Regions from separate parts of the Brevibacillus sp. NPDC058079 genome, predicted to be linked through region 1. Evidence: a T-box and tRNA genes for the amino acid it is inferred to sense, from the RefSeq annotation. Region 1 holds a T-box; the other holds one or more tRNA genes.

Region 1 (4,435 bases):
AACTATCTGGCGCCTCTACATACAGGCGATCCTTGCAAATGTCCAGATAGAACGCGGACAAATCAATAACGCAGAAGTTGTGAACGGCATGGAAAACGGTATGGAACTGATATTCATCGTACGCTTTGCGTGTACGCTTCGCTACTTTTGCTGCTTTCGCCAGAACATAACGGTCAAGCTCTCCCAGCTCTTCGTACGCTACGCGGTCTGTTGCTGGATTAAATCCATCCAGGTTACCCAACAGGAAGCGGAACGTATTGCGGATTTTGCGGTACACCTCAGCGATCTGATTCAGAATCGCATCGGAAATGCGCACATCAGCTTGATAATCAACAGAAGCTACCCACAGACGCAAGATATCTGCGCCCATCTTGTCAATAACTTGTTGAGGCACGATGACGTTACCGAGGGATTTGGACATTTTGCGTCCTTCTCCATCCAAAGCAAAGCCGTGGCTCAGGACGGATTTGTAAGGAGCTGTGCCATACACAGCAACACCCGTCGAGAGAGAAGAGTTGAACCAACCACGATACTGGTCAGAGCCTTCCAGGTACATGTCAGCTGGCCAAGCAATGCCTCTTTCGCGCAAAACAGCCTGGTGGCTGGAACCGGAGTCGAACCAAACGTCCATAATATCCGTTTCTTTGCGGAAATCATTGCAATCGCATTTGGTGCAAGAAAGCCCTTCTGGAATGAGCTCATTTGCTTCACGGGAGAACCATACTTTCGATCCTTCTTTCCGGAACAGATCAGCAACATGGTTGATCGTCGTGTCGTTAATGATCGGTTCGTTACACGATTTGCAATAGAAGATTGGAATCGGTACACCCCATACACGCTGACGGGAAATGCACCAGTCGCCACGATCCGCAATCATGTTTGCCAGACGAGTTTCTCCCCAATGCGGAATCCATTTTACATTTTTAATCGCTTCGAGCATTTGCGCACGGAATCCGTCGATAGATGCGAACCATTGCTCTGTCGCGCGATAGATAACCGGTTTTTTCGTACGCCAGTCATGTGGGTAAGAGTGCGTGAAGAAATTGAGCTTCAAGAGTGCTCCGTTTTCTTTCAGCTTTTCTGTAATCACTTTGTTGGCATCTTCGTAGAACAGACCTTCAAATCCTGGTGCCTCATTGGTCATTTTACCTTCGTGGTCTACTGGGCAAAGGACACCCAAATTGTATTTTTGACCAACGGTAAAGTCATCTTCCCCGTGTCCTGGAGCAGTATGAACGCAACCAGTACCTGCATCCAAGGTTACATGCTCACCCAGGATGAGTGGAGACTTGCGATCATAGAACGGATGCTGAGTTTCTACGCCTTCCAAATCTTGACCTTTAAAGGTCGCAAGAATCTCTACGCCTTCCCAGCCAATTTCTTTGCTCGCAGCTTCAATCAGACCGTTGGCTACCAGGAATTTGCGGCCATCTACCTTCACTACGTTGTACTCGAGTTCAGGGTGCAGGCTGATCGCAAGGTTTGCTGGCAATGTCCACGGAGTCGTTGTCCAGATAACAACGCCTGTTTCTGTGTCCAGCTTGCCTTTTCCATCTGCTACCTGGAAGCTGACGTAAATAGAAGGAGAGCGCTTGTCTTTGTATTCGATTTCTGCGTCAGCCAAAGCAGTCTCAGAAGACGGAGACCAGTACACGCAGCGTAGACCTTTGTAAATATAACCCTTTTTCGCCATTTCGCCGAATACGCGAATTTGGTTGGCTTCATACTCAGGCAGGAGTGTCACATAAGGGTTTTCCCAATCTCCACGAACGCCCAGACGCTTGAATTGGTCGCGTTGCTTGTCGATGTAGGACCAAGCATACTCTTCACAGCGCTGGCGGAAATCGTTCACTTCGATGCTGCGGCGATCCAGCCCTTGTGCATTGATAATCGCTTGCTCAATTGGCAAACCATGTGTATCCCAGCCTGGGATGTACGGCGCATAAAAACCTGCCATGGATTTGTAGCGAACGATGAAGTCCTTGAGGATTTTGTTCAGTGCGTGACCGATATGGATGTCTCCATTCGCATACGGAGGGCCATCATGCAAGACAAAAGACGGGCGGTCTTTTGTACGATCTAACACTTGTTGATAAATATTTTGCTCTTCCCATGCCGCTTGCATTTGTGGCTCGCGGCTTGGCAAATTTCCGCGCATGGGGAAATCTGTTTTTGGTAGCGCTAAGGTTTTGCTGTAATCCATGGCCTGATTCACTCCTTAAATAAATAAAAGCTTTCACTCATCCCATAAAAGGGACGAGAGAAAGCTCCCGTGGTACCACCCTGATTGAACAAACCCGTACGGCAAAAAAACCTGCATCGGAATTGTTCCACTTCACTCATTCGTAACGGGAATGACGCGCTCACTTACTCACCTGTTTCACCATCAAGGTTTTTCTGGGCTTTCGGATATTGAACTCCCGGGTGATTTTCTGCGAAAGCAACTGGCCGGGTTTTCACCTTTTCCCGACTCTCTAGGCAGTGCTGGCTCACGTACTCTTCCCGTTCATCGTCTATGATTTGTATAAGCCTGTTCAACTACTATAAGTGCTTTATTTCGAAAAAGTTGTCTTTCATTATAATACCATCATTGCTCGAACGTCAATGATTTATTCAACTGTTACAGGCGAATCAACTTGTGGCTGTTCAATGCTATCCCAATCGCCATTCTCCAGCATCTCGAGCTGTGCTTCCAAAAGCGTCCGAAAGCGCATACGGTAAACCGAAGCACGTTTTTTTAATTCTTCGATTTCGATCGCGATTTTGCGCGACTTCGCCAGTGCTTCATTGACAATTCGGTCTGCATTTTTCTCGGCTTCTTTTAAGATGAGCTGCGCTTCTTTGCGGGCATTCGACTTCACGTCCTCCGCTGTCTCCTGCGCCACCAGAATCGACTTGCTCAAATTTTCTTCCAAGCTCTTATAGTAATCTACGCGCTCATTCAGAATGGCTACGCGCTCTTCCTGTTCTTTTTTCTCTTTTATCAAGAGCTCAAAATCTTTGATCACCTGATCGAGAAATTCATTCACTTCGTCAATGTTATACCCACGAAAGCCTGTGCTGAATTCCTTATTGTGTATATCCAACGGCGTTAATGGCACATGAACCCCCCACTTTTCCCGATAATTCGTCTTCAATCATTTCGACAGAATTAGCTGTGTTTCCTGCCGTATTTTACAAATTTTTGAGCCTTGGTCCATCTTATGTAACCAGTCCGACAATCATGCGAAGTCTTCCACTGCGTGTTGGACCTGCTACCTCAAGAATTTTGAACCGACCATAGCCTGCAAGAGATACCATATCTCCCATCTGGAGTTGATAAGATGGGTCTTCGATTACTTTCCAGTTGATTTTTACTTTTCCCGCTCGAATTGGCACCAGTGCTTTTGCGCGAGACATATTGTGTACTTCTCCAATGATCGCGTCAATTCGCGGTGATGGCACGGTGATTGTTTTCTCTACAAACTTGGGTGCAGGCGGTGTAAACGCCTCCCATGCTACCCGCTCAAATTTAACAGATGTCCGATGAATTTGCGTCACCTGCGCACAAACAAAATCAGCGACTTCCTCTGCTACAATTGCGTAGCTGCCAGCTGAATCTGTCAGCATATCTCCGAATTTCTCCCGCTTCATCCCGACGCCCAGCATCGCCCCCATCACATCTCGATGCTCTAGCACATGAAAGCGCTGATCAGCCTTGATTGCCAATAAGGTAAGGCGATAATCCTCAGGCTCAACAGGGAGGTACTCCGGATGGATGATAATCCGAACACGCTCAGCACCCTCGTAGCCTCCATAAGGAGAAACCTTCACATCTCTTACTTGTGAAGATAGACTCTCAAAAATCATCAATTGCCTCGGGTCTACAAAATCAGTAAGGCGCATGGCCTGCGTCCGCTCTACTTGCGTCAGCATTTCCAGCGCCCGTTCAACAAAGGGACGTTCTTCTTTTGAAAAATGGTCAAATATGCTCATCGTTTCACTCGCCTACATGATTTGTTGCAAAATGGCGAACAGGCCAGATTGGGCAAAGCGCAGTGCAATCAATGCGACAATGGGGGAGATATCGATGAACCCGAGCGGTGGGATAAACCGGCGAAATGGAGCCAAATAAGGCTCAACCAGTTTTTCCAGTAACTGTCCGATGCCTGTACCTCTCATTTGAGGAACCCATGACATCAAAATGTAAGCAATAATCATGTATTGATATACCGTAAAAGCAAAATTTAAAACCGAAAAAACAGCAATCATTTGCTCACCCTTTTAATTTCGTCTTAATTGGCTACTCTTCCAACACACTTGAAATCGTACCCTGAATATCCACATGATCAGGCGTGCACACGAAAATCGTGTCTCCGACCTTTTGGATATCGCCGTTTAATGCGTAGACCGTCCCGCTCAAAAAGTCGATAATTCTTTTAGCTTGGTCTTTTTC
Region 2 (4,435 bases), on a different contig from region 1:
GCATTTCAAGCAGGAACATCCATGGAAGATCGAATGATCGCAATGATTTCAGGTTATCAATCTCTTCGTCTTGCACCAGATTCAAAGATTCTAATGGAAAACTTGTTATCTACACATGGATACACGAAAAACGATGTCCAAAGATACTTCATTTCTCAAGTAAGTGTAAAAGCAGGTCAATTATTTAGCCAATTACTTGATGAAAAATTGGAGAAGTTTGTTTATGTCGGAGATCGTTATGGATACACAGGAACAAGTAGTCCACTATTTGCTTTGCATCATGCTATTGATAATGAACTGATCAAGGAGAGAGATTTGTTTATTCTTTGGTCAGTAGGAGCGGGTCAAACTACATGCGGCATGTTGTTTAGAAGATAAGAACGTTACTTTACAAAAGGGAGTTTTCCCCTTTTGTTACATAGAACAAGACTGTAGCGAGTAAAATATATAAAGTATATTGACAATAGTCAATAATCATAGTAATATTGTCTCAAGATTAGATGTATAATATTTTTGCTTGCGTATATACACCTGTATCGATGTCAGTTGAATAAGGAAGACTGAAAATCTGTTGGCAGTTATGACTTCGGAGGTTCAAATCTCATCGGGTATTCCATAAATTCTGGATCCTTAGCTCAGAAGGGAGAGTGTGCGGCTCATAACCGCGTGGTCACAGGTTCGAACCCTGTAGGATCCACTTAGATACAAACATAGAGAGGAGATTTTAAGTGGCAGAGTCATTTTCGTATTTAATGAATAAGGCGCTAAGTTCACAACCTCCAAGAACCATAGTTTTATAAGATACAGAAGAAATTCGATTTCCAGAATCAAGTGTTCATCTGATCTCTCCCAAAATTGGTTGTAAATGCGGGGATCAGGATGAGGAATCAAACGAATAGATCGTACTTTTGGGACTCTAAAAGCCTAAAGCAGTCGATCATTCTTGGTTAGTTGAGCTAATCTCCCTTGCTTCGGGATTGGTTCCAGGGATTCTCCGTGAGGAAGGTGGATGAGTGTCGATAGTGACATTCTCCGCAAGAACACACTACATAGCAAGTGTATGTGTTGAGACTTCATGGAAACACTTCATTGGTGGGGATGAAGATGACATAAGAAGTGAACAGGCATTAGAAGCTAATGGAGCCTAATGCCAATCATACAGGCTTTGGTAACTTACGAGTTCAAAGCCTTTACATACCGCTCCCTGCTCCTTAAATGTGAAATGTGCCTATTTTGGAGAGTAGAATGTGGGAAAAAACTTGGGATAGGTCTTGGCGAAAACCATACAGCTCACGGCACATGGTTGTATGTACCGCGAAGTCCCAAGCAAGTCGGAGTTAGCGTTCACCCCTCTGCATGAAAAGACAGTGCGAATATTGGTGCCTACTGTTTACACAGTACGCTTAACCAATACGTTCCTACTGCTACTAAGGTGGAGATAGCAACCATGCGGTTTGACGACTTGTATTTTTAACAAAGAAACTTACAAAATGATGAACAGAGATATCTATACGACAATTATCTCCCAGAAGGTAGGAAAACCTGCCCATTTTAATATGGCGTTGGGTGGAATGGTCAAACACGCCTGACTGTGGATCAGGTTGGGGAACCCCTTGGGAGTCTTAGAGTAAACTTTTTCTACATGATGTTTGAAATGCGATTCTGTGATTCCCGTTTTACGATTCACATTCGTTAATACCATCAGGTAAAAAACTGAAAATAGTAGTTCTATATATTCTGGATCCTTAGCTCAGTTGGTGGAGCGGGCGGCTCATAACCGCATGGTCACAGGTTCGAACCCTGTAGGATCCACTATTTTGAAAATGAAGCAGAGAAGTTTCACCGAAGATTTGTTGTTCAAGAGTGAAATTAATCTGCTTTTTTATATGAGATTTTTTTAGTGGCAGTTAAAGTTGAAATGAATTTTGCAGATGGAAAGGGCGTTAGAATTGAGCAAAACCGATTTGATTGAAACTGAAGAATTAGAAAAAAAGGAAAAGGGTTGTCCCAGTACAGTGATTCTCTTTTGATTAATGCTTGCTCTATTGATGTTTGTAATCAGCAATGTCATCCATCTTAAAAATCAAGAGGATAATCAAGAAATCTTGAATACCTACTTCGCTCCAAAACAAGAAACAGTCATCTCTTTTGGGTGGAATAAATTATTAGATAGGTATCAGGTGACAACTAATAAAGGTGAGTATCTCTTCTTCATTGAAGATGGAAAAGTAAAAGATCTGACGGAAATACCAAAAAAGACGGATCAATAATAGGAGAATGTCGAGAAAAATATGGGTAACTGGGAATAAAAGAGAAACTCAAATCTATATTAACATTCTCAATACAATTTGCGGGGTGCCAGTAAGACTACATTGCTTCGTATCCAAAATCGTATCCAAAATAATGAAAACATGCTATTCGCCAACCTTGGCGAACCTATGTCTTACACTATTTTCCCTGCGAATAAAAGTCTTCTAAAGCAAGCAATTGTAGATATTTAAAAAAATTGACAATAGTCAAAAGATGAATTACAATATGACTATAAGCAATGCAATCGAATAGAATCCTGCTTTGTGGGGTGCAGTTAAGACTACATTACAAACTATTTCAATTTGGTGAAAACATTGACCGTTCGGCAATTGTGCCGAACAACCGTTGTCTTAACATCCTTTTCCCTACTTGAGCAATTAAGCAGAGTCAGCATACGAGGTGCTGAAAAGACTACATTACATTATTGGGTATAGTGAACGCCGAAAGGCATGCTGTCTTTTCCCCTTTTCCTTGTATGTTCTTGCTTAATGAATAGAAGTGAAAGGAGAAGTTAATGCTTCTCTTTTTGTTTTCTCTTTTAATACATATACAACTCTAATGGAGTTGTTAACATAACCAGATTCAGGCTTACAGTTTTAACTTTCATGCTACATAGCCAACATAATCAGTTCATCTGATCATGAGGCAAATCAAAATTTCGAGGAGGATGATCCTATGGTAGCAATCAATAAAGTACAAGAAATGACAGGAATGAAAACAACGACTCATGAAGGTGGAGTTGCCTACCTATTGTCTTTTAAAGAACAATTGGTAGAATTCTTCTCGCTTGGTCTATTAAACGGAAACTTTTATCAAACGCAAGCGGAAGTATTGAAAAACGGGAAAAGCCTTTTCGAGAAGGCGTTGCGTGAATGTCCTGAATTTGCAACGAAAGCGGCTGTCTACGGAAACAACATAAACAGTTTGAAACTTGTCCCAACGATCTGGTTGGTATATTTGTCTACACTGGAGGACAAAGCCCTTTTTAAAAAGGCGTTCTCACGAATCATCCGTAATCCTAAGATGCTTCATGACTTCATAGAGATCGCACGTAAAGGCGGAATTCGTCAAGGTCTTGGTCGTGGAGTCAAAAAAGTCGTGAATGATTGGCTGAAAGAGCACCTCAATGAATATCAAGTTTCTCGCAATAAGGGGAAACTTGATGAAATCATTAAGGTGACTCGTCCAAATAGCAAAGAAGCTCCTGAAGAATTTCAGTGCTATATGGAGTATATCTCAAAAGGTAAACTAACCGTCTCCCGAGCTAAAGCTCTTAAAGAAGTCATTGAGTTCATGGAGCAAGGGACGCTTAATGACACGGTATTTGCCCTCATTGAAGCAAACCGCTTGCAACTGGAGGAGCTGAAACACGCTACGGCAAACTTGGATCACATTCAAAAAAGGAGTCTGTATTCGGCAATGTATAAAGGTTTGAATTATTCAGCATTAATTTTAAACCTTGTGGCATTAGAGAGAGTATTTGCATTGAGAACGAATGCAGATAATTTTGGAAGGGTCGACAAAGTGATTCAAAAAAATGGAAAACAAATGCGCTTTGCCCAAATACAAGTTGTGGAAACAGACATTCCTCAAGATCTCATCGAGACGGTTGTTCAGAAAATAGAGGATGTTGAAATGTACCGTAAGTCCAATATGTTACCATTTGCATTGCTCAATGCAGAAAAAATGGTAGTTACGCCAGAGTTTAAGCGAGCCATTGGTAACATTCTTCGTAAAGTAGCACAACAAACGTTTGAGATTGATAATTCCCTTAGTTTGTTGGTAGGTATTGATACATCAGGTTCTATGCAGAGTAACTCAGTAACGGACACTGGTTCTTTGTTTGCGAGTGATGTTTCAACGATTTTTGGAGCCATGCTCAAGAAGTCACACGCTAAAACCGATGTACATGCTATCGCGACCTATATCAAGCCTGTTGACCTTGCTAAGCAAGAGGATGTGTTTGATATGGCTCGTAAGATTGCAAGGACGGATGTTGGTTATGGAACATACTTTGAGCAATTGATGAATGTTTACAAAGGACAGAAGTACGTTATCCTAATCACAGATAATGAGCAGGCGGATAATCTGGAGAGACGTTGGATCGGAACAAATAAGCCAGAAG

The links. The T-box of region 1 lies ahead of ileS (isoleucine--tRNA ligase). A T-box ahead of a tRNA ligase gene usually reads a tRNA of that ligase, here a tRNA-Ile.
Region 2: it encodes a tRNA-Ile, which carries the amino acid that the T-box ahead of ileS (isoleucine--tRNA ligase) is inferred to sense. The anticodon was not compared.

The regions. Positions count from the first base shown of each region.
Region 1 covers NZ_JBHVSO010000002.1:416,399-420,833, forward strand. The annotation lists gene ileS (isoleucine--tRNA ligase) at 1-2,203, opposite strand, end outside; T-box leader at 2,250-2,519, opposite strand; gene ACFVS2_RS08655 (DivIVA domain-containing protein) at 2,610-3,101, opposite strand; gene ACFVS2_RS08660 (YlmH family RNA-binding protein) at 3,202-3,975, opposite strand; gene ACFVS2_RS08665 (YggT family protein) at 3,988-4,251, opposite strand; gene ACFVS2_RS08670 (cell division protein SepF) at 4,283-4,435, opposite strand, start outside.
Region 2 covers NZ_JBHVSO010000007.1:360,663-365,097, forward strand. The annotation lists gene ACFVS2_RS22165 (ketoacyl-ACP synthase III) at 1-378, shown strand, start outside; tRNA gene ACFVS2_RS22170 (tRNA-Met) at 625-697, shown strand; tRNA gene ACFVS2_RS22175 (tRNA-Ile) at 1,740-1,812, shown strand; gene ACFVS2_RS22180 (RNA-binding protein) at 2,986-4,435, shown strand, end outside.